Prochlorococcus marinus subsp. marinus str. CCMP1375: one gene and its partner. Each later gene encodes a partner of the first gene's protein in a complex. Links are inferred from orthologs where the notes say so. Each region holds a gene or a part of one and is shown in the gene's direction. Other genes may lie near its edges.

Evidence for each region.
Region 2: the proteins of PRO_RS01365 (region 1) and cdaA are in contact, whole or in part, in a crystal structure (PDB 7OJS), measured with the Bacillus subtilis proteins. The link is inferred for Prochlorococcus marinus subsp. marinus str. CCMP1375 from one-to-one orthologs.

The regions. Positions count from the first base shown.
Region 1 is NC_005042.1:263,960-273,322, reverse strand. What follows is about bases 3,663-6,612. They hold PRO_RS01365 (phosphoglucosamine mutase), read left to right. Parts: upstream 3,663-4,419; coding sequence 4,420-5,805; downstream 5,806-6,612. Other genes in these bases: PRO_RS01355 (DUF3177 family protein), read left to right, coding at 6,588-6,612; trmB (tRNA (guanosine(46)-N7)-methyltransferase TrmB), read right to left, coding at 5,862-6,503; PRO_RS01370 (thioredoxin family protein), read right to left, coding at 3,747-4,316; thyX (FAD-dependent thymidylate synthase), read left to right, coding at 3,663-3,750. In the rest of the region: PRO_RS01395 (DUF3084 domain-containing protein), read right to left, coding at 1-861; global nitrogen regulator NtcA, read right to left, coding at 924-1,607; PRO_RS01385 (cob(I)yrinic acid a,c-diamide adenosyltransferase), read left to right, coding at 1,911-2,513; dcd (dCTP deaminase), read left to right, coding at 2,513-3,106; more of thyX, read left to right, coding at 3,109-3,662; more of PRO_RS01355, read left to right, coding at 6,613-7,199; ileS (isoleucine--tRNA ligase), read right to left, coding at 7,260-9,363. UniProt on the Bacillus subtilis protein: Catalyzes the conversion of glucosamine-6-phosphate to glucosamine-1-phosphate. Glucosamine-1-phosphate is used for cell wall biosynthesis.
Region 2 is NC_005042.1:1,022,278-1,031,462, reverse strand. The notes cover bases 1-2,772. They hold cdaA (diadenylate cyclase CdaA), read left to right. Parts: upstream 1-827; coding sequence 828-1,718; downstream 1,719-2,772. Other genes in these bases: bioB (biotin synthase BioB), read left to right, coding at 2,543-2,772; PRO_RS05435 (isoprenyl transferase), read left to right, coding at 1,731-2,531; lysA (diaminopimelate decarboxylase), read left to right, coding at 1-799. Outside these bases: more of bioB, read left to right, coding at 2,773-3,541; PRO_RS05425 (rhodanese-related sulfurtransferase), read left to right, coding at 3,534-4,499; PRO_RS05420 (hypothetical protein), read left to right, coding at 4,496-5,020; lipA (lipoyl synthase), read right to left, coding at 5,017-5,943; recombination mediator RecR, read right to left, coding at 5,959-6,558; photosystem II reaction center PsbP, read left to right, coding at 6,673-7,230; PRO_RS05400 (ABC transporter ATP-binding protein), read right to left, coding at 7,249-9,030; PRO_RS05395 (hypothetical protein), read right to left, coding at 9,062-9,185. UniProt on the Bacillus subtilis protein: One of 3 paralogous diadenylate cyclases (DAC) in this bacteria, catalyzing the condensation of 2 ATP molecules into cyclic di-AMP (c-di-AMP). Upon expression in E.coli leads to c-di-AMP synthesis.

The DNA.
Region 1 (9,363 bases):
TTGAGCTAATAGGTTCCTAATAGATTCAGAATCTACTTGAATTTCTGAAACCAGTGAACCTCTTCTTTTTACTTCAGCTAATGTTGATGCTAATAGAATCTTAATTTGCTTTTCAAGTGAATTCTTAGATATTTTATAATTTCTTATATTTATACTTGCTATCACTTCGCCTTTTCGAACAATATTCTTGTTAAGAAGAACTTCTGGAAATGCATAAACATAGCTTTCTCCGAGCAAAATATTTCCTGCAGAACGAATGTTAACAATCCATTCTTTTTTATCGGAAATAATTTCCTCTAAACGAGCTATGTGATCTCGTCTCACTAGAACAATTCTTCTATTTGGCTTTTCCCCAGGACTTACTTTTATAAATGCATTGAAATTTGCTTTTCTTAATATATTCTCTATTTCTTCTTTTACATTCGAGTCTTTTTGTAATTTAATCATCACAGTTGCAAGACTTTCACCACTAGTAATTACAACTTCTCCTTTACGAAATGCAAACAAATCCTTACCTAATTTGACCAGCTCTGTCTCTGCTTTTTTAATTTTTAATTCAAGCGCTTCTCTTTGCTGTTTTAAAGGAACTAAAGCTTGTCTACTTTCCTTTAACCTAGCCTGAATATCATCCAATTGAAATAAGCCTACTCTTAACTCACGGCTAACTAAAATCATTAGACTTAATGAAATAGCACTAATAAAACTCCCAGTAAGAATTGTTATTAATACAGCAGTTCTTCGAGGTCTTAATTTAAAAATACTTAGTCGAGCCTTCCCTATTCTAGTTCCTAACAAATCTCCAAGTGTAGATAATACTCCTCCCAAAAGAAGCAAAACAATGAGGAGCATCCAACCTGTCACTTCTAAAAGTATTAATTAAGTACTAACACAAAGGTAATAGAACTCCTCAATAAATGGTTGTTTTAGTTAAAACGTTTAGCAAGAGCAATTGGATCAAATACCGTTATCTTCTTTCGATCTATCTGCAATAAACCTAAATTTCTTAAATCCCCAAGAAGTCTTGTAATAGTGACTCGTGTGGAACCAATAGCTTCTGCTATCGATTGATGGGATAATCGGAGGTCAATAGTAATTCCTTTATCACTTGCTACTCCAAAGTCCCTACAAAGAACTAGCAGGAAACTAACTAAGCGAGATGACATATCCCTATGAGTCAAAGTCTCAATCATTGTTTCTGTTTGTAGAATCCTGCTCGATAAACCTTGAAGGAGAAGTAGCCCAACCCCACTATCGGCTTCGATAGCATTTCTAACTGAGCCAGCAGGAGCTGAACTCATCTCCACTCTTGTAAAAGCAACTGCATGATAAAAGCGGTCTGATCTATGGCAAGTCAACAAGGAAAGAACCCCAAACAAACTATTTTCTCGTAATAAAGCCACAGTAATTTCTTCACCAGATTCATAAACCCTTGTGAGTCGAACAGCTCCTCTACGTATTAAATAAACCCTCTCAGCAGGGTCCCCGGGGAAAAAGATCGTCTTCGATCTCTCTACTGCTTCATTAGAGGCTCCATCAAGACCTCTAATGACATCCAATAATGTCTTTTTAACTTGAGTATTTGGATTTAACTGATTTTGCGATTGCATCCCTAATGATTGGCTCGGGTAACGGCTGAATGAGTTAGCAGAACCTGTCATCTTGCAAACCAATTCAAAGGACGATAAGAAGTGAAGCTAAAACCTCTTGTATCAAAAATGACTTTTTGCGCTTAAAGAATGCGTATGTAGTAATTTTTATTTCAAAAAAAAATCTAAATAATCAAAGTTTTACTGAAACAACACGCGCAATGGGGAGGGCAAACGCTATAGATAGTGTAAAAGTAGTTGTGAACCTTCCAAGTCCCGCTAGATTTAAAGCAGATTCGTTAAAGCAAAGTTTTTCAGACGTTCATGTCAGCAAGTCCTAGCTCAACAAATGATTACTCGACGAGAGAGCAATACGGTATAGGCCCCATTAGTTCAATTTCGTCCAAGCCAAGACTTCAAATCATTTCTTCGCAAGGACAATTACAGGTTTATGCTTCTCCATATAGAGGAAGCTTTTCAGCCGTACTTAGTGAAGCACTTCGTTCCGCTGGATTAGGAAGCAAGGTTGTAATAGCTCAATTCTTAAAGGGAGGAGTAGCTCAAGGTCCAATCAACTCGACAAGCCTATGCGGGAATCTTGAATGGATTAGACCGAATATCTATGGCTGTATACAAAAAAATCCAAATTCGCAAGCAGATCTATCAGAAGAATCAACTAAAACCAAAACAGCCATTGAAGAAATCTGGAAAATATGTAAAGAGCACTTGATCAATAATTCTTTAGACAAATTGGTGCTTGACGAAATTGGATTGGCTATCGAATACGGTTTCCTTACAGAAACAGATTTAATTCATTCATTAGAAAATCGCCATGACTCTATAGATGTAATTCTCACAGGGCCATCAATACCAACTAGAGTTTTTTCAATGGCCGATCAAGTCACTCAATTGAGGTGCTCTAAATAATGCTTAAAAATGATCGTTGGATTATTAAACAATCAGAGGCAGGCATGCTCCAGCCTTTTCAACCAAATCTTGTTAGACACCTCGATCCTCAGATAAAAGAGAAGCCTGTACTTAGTTTCGGATGTTCCTCTTATGGATATGACCTACGTCTTTCATCTAAAGAGTTCCTTATATTTCGGCATGTTCCTGGGACAATAATGAATCCTAAAAAATTTAATCCTGATAATTTAGAAGCAACTCCTCTTCACCATGATGAAGATGGGGATTATTTTATACTCCCAGCACATTCATATGGACTAGGAGTGGCTTTAGAAAAAATGAAAGTGCCACCAAATATCACAGTTATTTGTCTTGGGAAAAGCACTTATGCAAGATTGGGAATTATTGTTAACACCACTCCAGCAGAAGCGAGTTGGGAAGGACATTTAACCCTTGAATTCAGTAATAGTTCAGGTGCAGATTGTCGAATATATGCAAATGAAGGAATTTGCCAATTATTATTTTTTGAAGGTGATCCTTGTGGGACAACTTATAGAGATAGAAAAGGGAAATATCAAGATCAGCCTGAAAAAGTTACTCTTGCAAAGGTTTAATTATGAATAATGTTCATCTGGTCACAGCTACTCCAGATGCTGAGAAAACTATGGCCTATATTGCCAGAGTAAGTAATCCTAAGAATCAAGCAAATGAAGAGTTTGGGAAATTAATTAAATATTGCATAAATAACGAGCATTGGAGTGTTTTCGAGCAAGCCTATATGACTCTACAAATAGAAACTAATCGCGCAATTGCTGCACAAATACTCCGTCATAGGTCATTTACTTTCCAAGAATTCTCTCAAAGGTATGCAGATAGTACACAACTGGGTGAGATACCTATACCTGAGTTAAGAAGGCAAGATAGCAAAAACAGACAAAACTCAACTTCCGATTTAGATGAAGATATTGCTAATGATTTTCGGGAAAAAATTAAATTACAATTCAAAAATTCCTTAGACTTGTATCAAGAAATGCTTGATAAAGGAGTTGCGAAAGAATCTGCTAGGTTTATTCTACCGCTAGCAACACCCACAAGGATCTACATGACAGGTTCTTGCAGATCATGGCTACACTATATAAATCTTAGATCTGGTCATGGCACTCAAAAAGAACATCTAATTATTGCAAAAGAATGTAAGAAAATATTTACTTTGCAATTTCCTAAAGTTTCTGAAGCGTTGGGCTGGATAGAGTCTTAACTATGACTTCTAGGGCTAATTTTACTAACAATAATATCCTCTTTAAGAGGCGATATTGCAATATTCTTACCATCCAAATTATTAATTCCAGGAAAAACTGGAAGTTGCTCGTTGTTTAGTAATGAATTTGCTATCTGATCAATTTGATCAATATTTTTCAAACCTATTGATTGACCTTTAATGACACCAAACTGATCAAATAAGTTTAATTGTGGTATTCCATTCACTTCATATTTTTCTATAAGGTCTAACCACTTTTCATTATCAACATTTAATAAAACTATATCAATCTGATCCTGATATTTTTCTTTAATACTTTTTATAGAAGGTGCCATCTCTTGACAGGCCTCACACCAATCAGCATAAAACTCAAAAATAGTAGGATGACCATTATTTAGCGCTACCTCTGGCTGAAGTGAGCTAAGTGCAAGAATATTCAAAGACTTTTCTGAATTAAGTCCAAGTCCACCTCTGAGCAAAAAAAGGAAACAAGCCAATACAAAAGAAGCAATCAACAAATAAATTCTTTGAATCTTTGTTAATTCAATCAAAGAAGGGCTTTCCACAAAGCAAAAATTTCTTACAAGTACTCAGTCATTTTCAGAATAGCTTGCGTTTGAAATGTTGCCATGTAAGCTATCTTTCAATAAATTTGAAATTTATTTTCCAATGTCCACCAACACAATCAGTCATGTTGGTGATTTAAATGATGAGCAAGCTCTTAGTTTTTTTGGCACTGATGGAATACGAGGCAAATCGCAAACATTTTTAACTAATTCATTGGTTTCTCAGATTGGTTATTGGTGCAATCATGTTCTTCTTGGAGAAGGACCCATTCTTATAGGTCAAGATTCAAGAGCAAGTAGCGAAAGAATTGCTTCTGCTTTGGCTCATGGATTAGCTACAAAGAATAGAGAAATATGGTTACTAGGGTTATGCCCTACGCCTGCAGTATCTCATCTGATCAAAAAGTACAATGCTTCTGGAGGTCTTATGATCTCAGCAAGTCACAATCCTCCTGAAGACAATGGAATAAAGATTTTTGACAAAACTGGTGAAAAAATATCTTTAGAAAAGCAAATCTTTATCGATAACAAACTAAAAAGAAAAGTACTGATTCCTATTTGTAAAGACAAAGATAATTGTATTAATCGTAATGACCTTTTAAAAGATTATAAAAATAGTCTTTTAAACACCGTAGATAAAGAAAGTTTAATTGATATACCAATTGTTCTAGATTTATGCTGGGGATCTGCATCTTCATGCGGAGAAAAACTATTTAAAGCTTTAGGAGCCAACGTAATAAGCATAAATGCGATTCCAGATGGTGAAAAGATAAATGTTAATTGCGGTTCAACACACCTTGAGCATATTAAAAAAGTTGTTCTTGAATCAAACGCTCAAATGGGTTTTGCATTTGATGGAGATGCTGATCGAATGATTGCAATAGATGGAAAAGGCCGAGTAATCGATGGAGACCATTCTCTGTATTTATGGGGATCATCTCTTCAAGATAAAAATATGCTTCCTGAGCAAAGGCTAGTCACAACTGTAATGTCTAACTTAGGTTTAGAAAAAGCATGGCTAAATAGAGGTGGGAAGCTAACAAGAACTCCTGTAGGTGACCAGCATGTTCATAAGGCTATGTTAACAAATAAAGCTAGTCTTGGAGGAGAGCAATCAGGTCACATTTTATCTACACTTAACGACTTATGTGGAGATGGACTTTTAGCTGCAATACAGCTCTCAAGTATATGTAATCGCAAAGGAATTCTTCTTTCAGAATGGCGTGATCAAAGCTTCAAGCCTTATCCACAAAAGCTAATTAGTGTTCCTATAGCTAAGCATATAACTCAAAATTATTTAAACAAATCTGAAAAGTTTCGTTTATCAATAGCGGAAGCCGAATTAGATCTTGGGAAAGAAGGAAGAGTATTTATCAGGAAAAGTGGAACAGAGCCATTAGTAAGAGTCATGGTCGAATCAATAGATAAATTATTAGTCGAGTCATTGACAACTAAGATTGCAAAAATAGCTTTGGAAGAATTCAATTAAATCAACTAGATACTAAGTCAATACAAATATAGATTATTTACTAATAAATAAATTAGCTATAAAATTCCTGTACTATTCCTAAAATATAATTGACGATATACTTTTACTCCTTGATGAATTGCATATTTCTCGCGTTCAGTACAAAATTTAAAAGGATTAGCATTTAAATTAGATTCAGAGTATTTACTATGCCGATCAAAAAAATGACTAAGCTCAATAATCTCAGTCATTTCATCCATAACACTTATTACATCAGATTGAATAAATAATTCCGATCCAATATCAAGACTTTGTGCCAAAAGAAATAGAAAAGACTGATTTAATACTCTCCTCTTCCTGTGACGCTTTTTAAACCAAGGATCTGGAAATTGAATAGAAACTCTTTTTAATTGTCCATTTTCTAAACTAAGAAACCATTTTTCTAAGCTTATATTTGCATTACAAAAGAAAAATCTCAAATTAGTAAGACCTAATTCAATTCTTTCTTTTTCAGCCGCAAATACTAGAGGCTCTCTAATTTCAACTCCAAGAAAGTTCCATTGGGCATTATCAGCTGCCATATCAATTAAAAACTTACCTCTTGCGCAACCAATATCTAAATGAATAGGTAAATCAATACTTTCAAATAAATCCTCAGGCCTAGGCAGCTCATTATGAAGCTGAAAAAAGTGGCTTAAGGGGTTTACATGTTGTCGCACTATTTAGAGCTTATTAAAAGTCCTTAGCTTCATAGCAAATAATAGTGGTATAGATTAATAATAACTAAATTGAAAGTTCTTTTTGTGACAGAAATCTCATACAGCACTCTCGTCTGGCTTTCATACAGACTAGGAGCCACTTTTGCATTTGGGCTTCCATTAGTAATTTTTATTTGGGCTTCGATGAAAAAAGAATCTCCCATCGTTAGGCTCTTGTCAATTTATTGGAAGGTTGCAAGTCTAATGTTTATAAGCATGCTTCTATTGATTGGCAATAGGCCTATTGGTTACTTAACATCTTTTCTTTCACCATTACTAATTCTTACCTCAATATGGTTTTGGATAGATTTAAATGAAGAAATAAATGAATTTCCTCGACATAAAACCATAGCATTAGTATTAAAAGCATGGCGATGGTCACTAAGTTTCTATAGTTGCTTTTATATAACACTTTCATTTATAAGTTTAGAATGCGTTAATAATATCAATAGTCAAAATTGTAATTACTGGAGAGAAGCTCCATCAGGTTTAAATCAAATCATAAGGAGTATTTTTAACTTTTTATTTGGAGCCAATTGGACAGAAGCCTTGTCCGCTTTTATAGGTTATTTAGCTTTAATTATTTATATAGTGGGTTTTATACAATGGGCTATTATACGCCTGCCTAAGCAAGGTAGAATCGCAGGAGATTTTTAGATTAACTTAAAATAATGATTGATAAAGATATAAAAAATAATTTATTTTATTGATCATGATTTAATCTATTCGTTCAATAATATCAACGCATCTACCACATAGTAATGGATGCCTTTCGTATTGACCAATATCCAATTCATAATGCCAACATCTTTCACATTTAGCTCCTCTAGATTTTGCTATTTCAATAACACCAATATCATCTTCTTTAGTAAATAATACCTCAGCCCATGGCTCTCCTCCTATTTGAACTTTAGAAACAATTAACCAATCAAATAAATTATCAACAGAATTGTGACCATTTTCCTGAAGAAATGTAAGAGAATTTTGAAGTGATTCATTAATTGGAGAAATGCGAACAGAAGCCTCAAGAGAAGATCCTAATTCTTGTCTAGTTCTACAATCTTCTAAAGCACGGTTGACAGAAGTTCTTAATTCTCTAATTTGATTGATTGGTTTATTGAAAGAAGAATCTCTCCAAGAATCTGGAACTTTAGGCCAGTACCTTTGAAATACAGACTCTTCATTTAGTTTATAAGGGATATTCTGCCAAATATCTTCTGCTGTATGACTTAAAACTGGAGAAATAACTCCAGCAAGGCGCTCTACAATTAGAGATAAAACATATTGGCATGATCTCCTCCTAAAATCATTTGGGGCACTAACATATAGCCTATCTTTAGCTATATCTAAATAAAAATTAGATAAATCAACTACACAGAAGCTCTGCAATAGCTGAAAGAACTTTGAGAACTCATATCTTTCAAATGCTATTGAAATCTCATCAACAACATCAGCTGTCCTATTAAGCATCCAACGATCTAAAATAGGTAAATCTCCTATATCCAATCCATCTTTAGCTGGGTCAAAATCATGCAAATTACCTAAAAGATAACGTGCGGTATTTCTTACTTTCCTATAAACATCTGACAATTGACTTAAAATGTTATTCCCAATTGGTACATCTACTGAATAATCAACAGAGCTTACCCAAAGCCTAAGGACATCTGCACCATAAGCTGGTTCCAATTTCTTATTATTTCCACCATTTATAATTTTCCAAGGATCAATAATGTTACCTAATGATTTGCTCATTTTTCGACCATTTTCATCTAATGCAAAGCCATGAGTAAGGACTTTTAAGTATGGAGCATGACTATTTACTGCAACAGAAGTAAGTAATGAAGACTGGAACCAACCTCGATGTTGATCTGAACCTTCTAAATAAAGATCAGCCGGATAATTAAGTTCATCTGATTTAGAAATTACTGATGTCCAACTAGATCCAGAGTCAAACCAAACATCCATCGTATCTTTTCCTTTTTCCCACTTATGAGCTTCTGATGAATAATTGCTGGGAAGAAGTTCTGATATCGGCAACTCCCACCAAGCATCTGCTCCATACTTCACAAACAAGTTATATATATGTTTAATAGTAGCTTCATTTAAAAGAACTTTTGACCCTTCCTTTGAATAAAAAACCGGTATAGGGACGCCCCAATTACGCTGCCTAGAAATACACCAATCACCTCTATCCTCAACCATTGATTTAATGCGCTTTTTACCTGATTGTGGTAACCATTCTACCTTTTCAATAGAATTTAAGGCATCATTTCTAAATCCTTCAACTGATGCAAACCACTGTTCTGTAGCACGAAAAATAGTTGGTTTTTTTGTTCTCCAGTCATATGGATATTTATGTATATAGGGTTTTTCCTTTAACAAGCAACCAGATTCTTTTAAAGCATTAATAATCTTAGTATTAGCATCTTTTAAAACATTTAAGCCCTCAAAATCACCTGCTTCAGAAGTAAAGAAACCCTTTTCATCAACAGGGCATATTATAGGAAGCTTGTACTTCATTCCAGTGTTAAAGTCATCAACACCATGACCTGGCGCTGTATGAACTATTCCCGTACCAGACTCGGTTGTAATATAATTTCCTCCTAACACAAATGGATTTAAGCTATCAAATAAAGGGTGTTTGTATAAAACTCCATCTAACATTTTGCCTTTTACTATTGCAACCTTTTCTAAAGGTGATCCAATTTCTTCACTGACTATTTCACGAAGATCTGAGGCTATAATTAGTAACTTTTCAGAATTATCTTTTGCAATAATATAATCAATATTCTCATTAACAGCTACTGCCATATTGGCAGGT
Region 2 (9,185 bases), 760 kb from region 1 along the record:
TATTGATAGCAAGTTTGGATTTGACCCTGATGAATTGGAAAGTATTTTTCTGCAATTTAAAGATATTGAATGGGGTGAATTGATTGGTCTGCATGCTCATATTGGCTCTCAAATATTTGAAGTACAACCTCATAAAGATCTTGCAGATGTAATGGCTAGTGCTTTGCAAACAGGTCGTAAGCTTGGCCATTCTTTAAATGCGTTAAATCTTGGAGGAGGACTCGGTATCAGGTATATCGCTTCTGACGACCCCCCTTCTATTAGTGATTGGGTTGAAGTGATCGCAGCAGCTGTTGTTAAAGCTTGTCGAGAAAGATCATTAGATCTCCCTTTATTAATGTGCGAACCTGGCCGTTCAATAGTTGGGTCAGCAGGGCTGACGCTTTATAAAATAGGATCCAGGAAGGAAATCCCAGGAATAAAAACTTATTTATCAGTTGATGGAGGCATGAGTGATAATCCACGACCAATTACATATCAATCCGAATACTCAGCTTGTCTTGTTGATAAACCATTGATTAGAGCAGATGAGGTCGTAACTATTGCTGGTAAGCATTGTGAATCTGGAGATGTTTTATTGAAGGACTTTCGTCTTCCTCGAAGCAATAGTGGAGATGTCTTAGGCGTCTTTTCAACAGGCGCATATAACTTTTCTATGAGCTCAAATTACAATCGAATTCCTAAGCCAGCAGCTATTATCGTTGGAAATGGTGAATCAGAATTAATACAAAAGAGGGAATTACCTGAAGATCTATTGCGAAATGATATCCTTCCAGATCGCTTTATTGCAAAAGGGTAGTTAACCTTAGGGAGCTTGGGCCTATGGATTGAACTTCTGGTGGTTAATAAACCTGCGCTTCTTGCTGGATGCACTTTTTGCTTCAGCGTTAGGGGTTTTACTTTTTTCAAGAGTTAAGGAGCCGAGAACTCTTTGGCTGTTGCGCGGATATTTATTTCTTGTTTCTCTTGCTTGGTTCGTACAGAGATATGCAAACCTTCCCATTACTTCAAAATTAATTGATGCGTTGGTTCTAGCTTGTTCTCTTTCTTTGGCGATTTTGTGGCAAGGAGAATTAAGGCGATTAATGGAATTACTTGGAACTGGTAGATTGGCTGTTCTCTTAGGAAATACTCAGAAAGAATTCGAAGCTAATACCAGTACAGTAACTCAATTATCTGAGGCAGCAGGAAGGCTATCTCAGAAACGTAGAGGAGCATTAATTGTTTTAGATATGGGAAGTGATTTGCGACCTGAAGATTTTCTTTATGCAGGAGTACCTATTGACGCAAAATTTTCTACAGAATTGTTATTAAATTTATTTGCATCAGAAACTCCTTTACATGATGGAGCTGTTTTGGTTAAAGGTAACAGGATTATTTCCGCAGGAGTTATTTTGCCTTTGTCAAGGCAAAGTATTAGTAGATATGGTACACGGCATCTTGCCGCTCTTGGTATTACAGAACGATTTGAGAGATGTATTTGTGTAGTAGTTTCAGAGGAAACAGGCACTTTGTCTTTGGCTAATCAAGGTCGCCTAGAAAGACCAATTACTAGCAGCAGATTATTAGATCTGCTAAAGGAATTTATGAGCTCTTCTACAGGATCTGCCGTTACAAAGCCAAATCTAGCTGTTAGTAGTTCGACTAAGTCTTTATCTTATAATCCAGAGGAAGCTTCAGTTGATTTAAAGACTGACTTGTCTCCTGAGCAAAAATAACCATATATTCAAATGAAAACCCCTATTGCGATTGGAGCAGAAAAGAAGTCTCTTATTACTCCGTTGCCAGCGTCAATAGATCCTCTTAGGTTGCCTGAGCATATTGCCATCATTATGGATGGTAATGGTAGATGGGCAAATGCAAAGAAACTTCCTAGAGCTATGGGACATAGTGCAGGCGTTGATGCTCTTAAACAAACTCTACGACTTTGCAATGATTGGGGGATAGGAGTTTTAACTGTTTATGCATTCTCTACAGAGAATTGGTCTAGGCCTAAGGAAGAAGTCAACTTCTTGATGACTCTTTTTGAACGTGTTCTTAAAAAAGAACTAGAGGCATTAAATCTTGAAGAGGTTCAAATAAGCTTTCTTGGTGATTTAGATCAACTTCCAACACGCCTGCAAGATCTCATTAATGAGGCAACAGAGTTAACCTCAGGGAATAATGGAATCCGTTTTAATGTTTGTACTAATTATGGAGGTAGGCGGGAATTGGTTTTAGCTGCTCAAAAGTTGGCACAAAGGGTATTGCAAGGAGATTTAGATCCTTCATTTATTGATGAGCATACCTTTGCGGGAGAACTCCTAACATCTAGCTATGCAGACCCTGATTTGTTAATACGTACAAGTGGAGAGATGCGAATAAGTAATTTTCTCTTATGGCAACTGGCTTATGCTGAAATACATGTCACAGATACATTATGGCCTGATTTTGATTCCATCTCGTTGACTAAGGCACTTATTGATTATCAATCAAGAAGAAGGCGTTTTGGAGGAGTAGATCCAACAGTTAATGATTACGACCAAGTTTAAAAACTTTCTTTATGACTTTGCTAAATCCTAATATACCAATTCGTCAAGAAGTTAAAGTACGTTTTGACTGGAGCTTGGAAGAGATTCAAGAGATCCTTGAAAAGCCTTTGTTTGAACTTCTTTGGGAGGCCCAAAATGTTCATCGATCAGTAAATCCAGAATATAAGGTTCAATTGGCGTCTTTGTTAAGTGTTAAAACAGGAGGCTGTGAAGAAGATTGTTCTTACTGTTCTCAGTCAATCTATAACAGTAGTGATGTTACCAACCAATCCGATTTTGATGTGAAAGGAGTTCTTGAGCAGGCTAAAGCAGCGAAAGCTGCGGGAGCTGATCGCTTTTGTATGGGATGGGCATGGAGAGAAATACGTGATGGCAAACCATTTGAAGCAATGTTGGATATGGTTAGAGGTGTAAAAGAACTAGGATTAGAGGCATGTGTAACAGGAGGAATGCTAACTAATCAGCAAGCAGCTCGTTTGGCAGAAGTTGGATTAAATGCTTACAACCATAATCTTGATACAAGCCCAGAGCATTACGACAAAATTATTTCTACACGTACTTATCAAGACCGGCTGGAAACATTACATAGAGTTCGTAATGCTGGCATCACTATCTGTTGTGGCGGGATTATCGGTATGGGAGAGACTTTAAAAGACAGAGCTTCTTTGCTAAGAGTTCTTGCAAATATGGATCCTCATCCAGAAAGTGTTCCTATCAATGCTTTGGTACCTGTAGAAGGGACTCCTTTAGAGAATCTTTCCATGGTTGATCCTTTGGAAATGGTACGGATGGTTGCTACTGCAAGGATTCTTATGCCTCGAAGCCGTGTTCGACTTAGTGCTGGTCGTGAACAATTGGGGAAAGAAGCCCAAATTCTTTGTTTGCTTGCAGGTGCAGATTCGATTTTCTATGGAGATACTTTATTGACTACAAGTAATCCATCTATAAAGGCAGATAGAGAGTTGCTTGCTTCTGCAGGTGTTTCAGTTAATTGGGACCTGTATGATTAATTCGTTTGAAAGTCAGAAAGTAGACAATGACTATAAGATAGCGGCTTTTTATAGTTTCTCGCCTATAGCTGAAAAGGTAATAACTACTTTCTTAAGCAAGCTGAGAATTATTGCAGAAAAGCATAATGTAAGAGGAACAGTTCTTGTTGCATTGGAAGGTATTAATGGAACAATTTGTGGCCCTGTAGAAGGTGTTACTGCTATGCAGAAACAATTAGATTCGCTTGATTTGGAGACTCCTTTAGAAATTAAATATAGCTACACTTCTAGACAAGCATTTAGGCGTTTTAAAGCTCGTAGAAAAAACGAAATAGTAACTATGGGAGTTGAGAACGTAGATCCATGCAAAACCACTGGTAAATATGTTGAACCTGAGGACTGGAATGCTTTCCTTGATGATCCATTGACTTTGGTTATTGATACACGTAATGAATATGAGATTTCTGTAGGCAGTTTTGATGGAGCAGTAAATCCTAGGACTGATTCTTTTCGCGAGTTCCCTGAATGGGTTGACAAGAAATTGCATAGCCTTTTGAAAAAAAAGAGTTTTAAAAAAATCGCATTGTTTTGTACTGGGGGCATTCGCTGTGAAAAAGCTAGTGCTTTGTTATTACGAGAAGGTTTTCCTGAGGTCCATCATTTGCATGGTGGCATACTTAGGTATTTAGAAGAAGTCCCAGAAAATGAAAGTCGCTGGAATGGAGAATGTTTTGTTTTTGATCAACGTGTGGCTTTGAATCATAAGCTCATGCCAGGGGTTTATAAACTTTGCTTTGCCTGTGGAATGCCTCTTTCTCCTCAAGATCAAAACGGAAAATATTATATTCCTAGTATTCAATGTCACCATTGTGTAGATCTTTTTAGTGATGATGATAGAGAACGTTTTCGGGAAAGACAAAGGCATATTGCAAGACTTGGAGAACGTTTCCCTGGGAACTCTATCTGGCCAAGTGCATGACTAAAGAATTATTAGATCTCTTAGAAAAACAAGCATCATCTTCAGGATTATTGTTAAGAATTCAGGTCCGGCGCCCACTTAATTTATGGACATTGAGATTAGTCGTCGGAAGGTATTTGGATTCCGAGAAAGTAAAAATATTAGGAGAGTTAAAAGGATGGGCTTATCACAATTCAAGTGGATTACAGCTTGATACTATGCAAGTCAGCAATGATGCTCCAATAGGAGTTGGGCATTTAATTTGGGCATCAACAATGGCTTGGGCTCTTGAAGAAACTCCGTGTAAGAAAGCAAGACTACTTGCTATATATGATGATGCTCAACAAAATAAAATACTAATTAGATATTTTCAACGACGAGGTTTCAGAAACGTAAAGGAAGTAGGATCTTCTCCTGTTGATTTGCCTTTCAGGATGGTTTGGGGCGGAGCAGGGAGCTTAATGGTTGCCAGCTGTTCTGAAGTTTATGAATATAGTCTTCGGCGCTGGGAAGCTACTAGATCAATAGTTGTTGGCAATTAGGTTTGTGGAAGTTCAGCATGATAACTACTTCTTACTAATGGACCACTATTGACTTTTTTGAAACCAAGTCCTTCGGCTATTCTCTTAAAGTGTTCAAAGTCTTTTGGAAGCCAATATTTTTGAACAGGTATATGCGCTAGCGAAGGACGTAGGTATTGACCAATTGTTACCTGTTGACAGTTGACTGAGCGAAGGTCTTTAAGAGTTTGGATTATTTCATCACTTCGTTCACCTAGGCCTAACATTAATCCTGATTTTGTTGGGATTTCGTTGTCAATTTCTCTAGAAGCTTTTAATAGTTCAAGAGACCTGTGGTAGGTAGCACCTCTGCGCACTTCTTTTTGTAGACGTTCTACAGTTTCAAGGTTGTGGTTAAAGCAAACTGGCTTTGCTTTAAGAACTATTTTTAAGCGCTCCCTTTGAATTTTTGTTGCTTTTATTTTGTCAATACATCCACCCCAAAAGTCAGGAGTTAGAACTTCAATAGATGTCGTGGGAGAAGTTTTTCTTATGGCATGAATTGTTCTTGAAAAATGAATTGCTCCATGATCATCAAGATCGTCTCTTGCGACAGAAGTTAAGACAACGTATTTGAGTTGTAATTTTAAAACTGCTTTTGCTACACGGATTGATTCATTTGGATCAATGTTTTGTGGTGGCATTCCTTTTTCTACTTGGCAAAAAGCGCAGCTTCGAGTGCAGATTGAACCACCTAATAGGAAAGTAGCTGTTCCTGATGCATAGCACTCACCTCTGTTTGGGCAGCGTCCTTCTTCGCATATTGTATTTAATCGATATTCTTTAACTAGGTTCTGTACTTTTTCTAATTGTGAGGCCGTACCTAAAGAGGGTTTTATCCATTCAGGTAGCCTTTCGCTTGGCTTAATTGCACTGTAACGAGTTTTTTTGTTTGTGGTTGTCATTTCTCGTTAAAATGTCTATTCGACTTCACGTCGACCTTCAATAGCCCTTGTTAAGGTCACTTCATCAGCATATTCCAGCTCACTTCCAACTGGTAGACCATAAGCAATTCTTGTGACCTTAACAAAAACTTTTAAAAGTCTTGCAATATAAAGGCTTGTAGTGTCACCCTCAACGCTTGGAGTTAGTGCAAGTATTACTTCGGCAGTACTTTCATTTGAAACTCTTTGAACTAATGCAGAAATGTTAAGCAACTCTGGTCCAATTCCATCCATTGGTGAGATAAGTCCACCAAGAACATGATAGAGACCTTTGTATTCTCGTGTCCTTTCTAAGGCTATTAAGTCTCTTGAATCAGCAACAACACAAAGCAATGATTTGTCCCTTTTTGGATTAAGACATATTTCGCATTCTATTTCAGCAGTGAGATGAAAACATTTTTTACATTGCCCGACCTTTGTTCTTGCATTTAGGAGAGCATTAGAAAAAGCTTTGATTTTTTCTTCAGGTTGTCGAAGTAAATGCAATGCAAGTCTTTGTGCTGTCCTAGGACCAATTCCAGGCAGTTGTTCAAATTGGTCTATTAGGTGAGCGAGTGGGCGTGTAAAGCTGCTCAGAGTTTTTAGGCATATATATAGAATTTAAACGCTCTTGCCCCTTAAAGTGAAATTTACTAATTCTTATATAAGTAAGTACATTGATCTTATAGATTGTTTTTTGTACAGAAAACCATGAAAACCTTCTTTAAATCTTCCGCAAGCCTTTTGTTGTTAATAGTACTTTCTATTTCGCTAGTTTCTTGTAGCTCAGGGATTACGGCCGGTTTAGAAGCATTTCAAAGTAATGATGGACGTTATGGTTTCTTTTATCCAACTGGATGGACACGCATCACTTTAAAAGGAGGACCTGAAGTTGTTTTTCATGACCTTATTAACAGTGATGAAACTTTGAGTTTGGTTATTTCTGATATTTCAGCGGATGTTGAACTTGAAAATATGGGCAGTCCTTCTGAAGTTGGTGAAAAGCTGATGAATAATCTGTTGGCTCCTAATGGTGGGGAAAGAGAGGCAGAGTTATTAGATGCTAAATCGAGAGTTGCTGACAATCACACTTTTTATGATATTGAATATTTGATTCATCTCCCTGATAAAGATCGTCATGAACTAGCAACAGTTGTTGTTGATAGAGGATCTTTATACACTTTTGCTGCCGGGACTAATGATTCCAGGTGGAATACTGTAGGTGATTTATTTGAAAGAGTTATAAGTTCATTTGTTTTTCTAATTTAGGAATAAAGCCTTTCTTTATTAATTTGCTCCTGCTTGAACTTTCCAAAGGTCAAAATATACCCCTTGGTTTTTAATTAAAAACTCATGAGTGCCTACTTCCGAGATAGAACCTTCTTGTAGGACAACAATCTTATCAGCATTTTTAATGGTGCTAAGTCTATGAGCAATAACTATTGTTGTTCTATTAGAGGTTACTTTGGATAAAGACCTTTGAATAGCAGCTTCCGTTTCATTGTCAACAGACGCTGTGGCTTCATCAAGAATTAGTATTGGTGCATCTTTAAGAATTGCTCTTGCTAAAGCTATGCGTTGGCATTGACCACCTGATAGCTTTTGGCCACGTTCACCAACAAGAGTTTGATAGCCTTCGGGAAGTTTTTCAATAAAATCTGCAGCTTCAGACAATATTGCTGCTTCATGTATTTGCTTTTGCGATGCACTGTTGTTCCCATATGAGATATTTTCTTCAATTGTTCCATGGAAAAGATATACCTCTTGACTTACAAGAGCTATAGATCTACGTAGATCTAGTAGATTATATTTATCTATACCTATTCCATCAAGTTTTATTTCCCCTGATTTAATTGGATAAAGCCTAAGAATTAATTTAACCAAACTACTTTTGCCGGAACCTGTTGAACCAACAATCCCGACTGTAGTACCAGCTGAAATATTCAGATTGAAATTAGTGAGAAGGTTATTTCTATTTTTATAATTAAAATAAACATTTTTAAACTCTATATTCCCTATTACATTTTTAGGCTCAAGTCTCAAAGAACCACCCGAAATCTCGATTGGTTTGTCAATTAAATCTAGGACTCTATTTGTTGATGCCATGGACCTTTGATATTCGTCTAAGACGTGCCCAAGTGTAGTTAGAGGCCATAATAGTCTTTGAGTTATAAATACAAGAAAACTGTATATCCCAATCTCTAATTCACCTTCCCAAGCCTGAAGGCCACCAACTATAAGAATTGCAAGAAAAGCAAATAAAATTGCAAAACGTATTAAAGGAATAAAGGCTGCTGAAAGTCTTATTGCATTTCTATTACTCCTTTGATAAGAGTGGCTATTTAATCTCAGTCGATCTAGTTCCCATGATTCGGTTGCAAAGCTTTTTATTGTAAGCATCCCCCCAAGATTATTGCTTAACCGTGCTGCTATATCTCCTGCTTTTTCTCGAACATCTTTGTATTTAGGAGCTAGCCTTTTTTGAAATCTGATAGATCCCCAAAGAATAATTGGAATAGGTATAAATGCAAATATTGCTACTCCTGGAGCTAAGAATGCCATTGCACCACCAACAAGAATTACAGTAACAAATAATTGAAGTAGCTGATTGGCCCCTTGATCTAAAAATCTTTCTAATTGATTTATGTCATCATTTAGTATTGCAAGCAACCTGCCAGTGCTATCACTTTCAAAAAATGATAGTTCTAGTTTTTGCAGATGGTTGTATGCTTGTATTCTTAAATTATGCTGAGTACTTTGCGCAAGGTTTCTCCAAAGTAAGCCATATAAGTATTCGAAAAAAGATTCTGCAGTCCATATAAGGAATGATGCAGTTGCAAGTATTAAAAGTTGAGTTGGTACTGACTCAAAGCCATAACTAGCAAGCCATGAGCTTTTTTCTCTTACGACTACATCAATAGACAAACCGATTAGAACAGGTGGAGCAAGATCAAAAAGTTTATTTAATATTGAACAAAATGTTGCTGATATTATTAGGAAACTTTGTTCGGACTGGTTTTTGGCCAGTCTGATTAGGGGGTTGCTTTTATTCTTTTTCAGAAATGTCATGCTAATGGTTTCATGTGCATTACTGTTTTGATTAAAGTCTGAATTCCTGAGTTGCAGCTTTTTTGCATACTTCACGAGCAGAATCTAGGTTGTCACCGTCGTTAATTCTTTGAAGAAAGCAATTGCATGTGAATTCTCCCATCTCTTTTGGGATT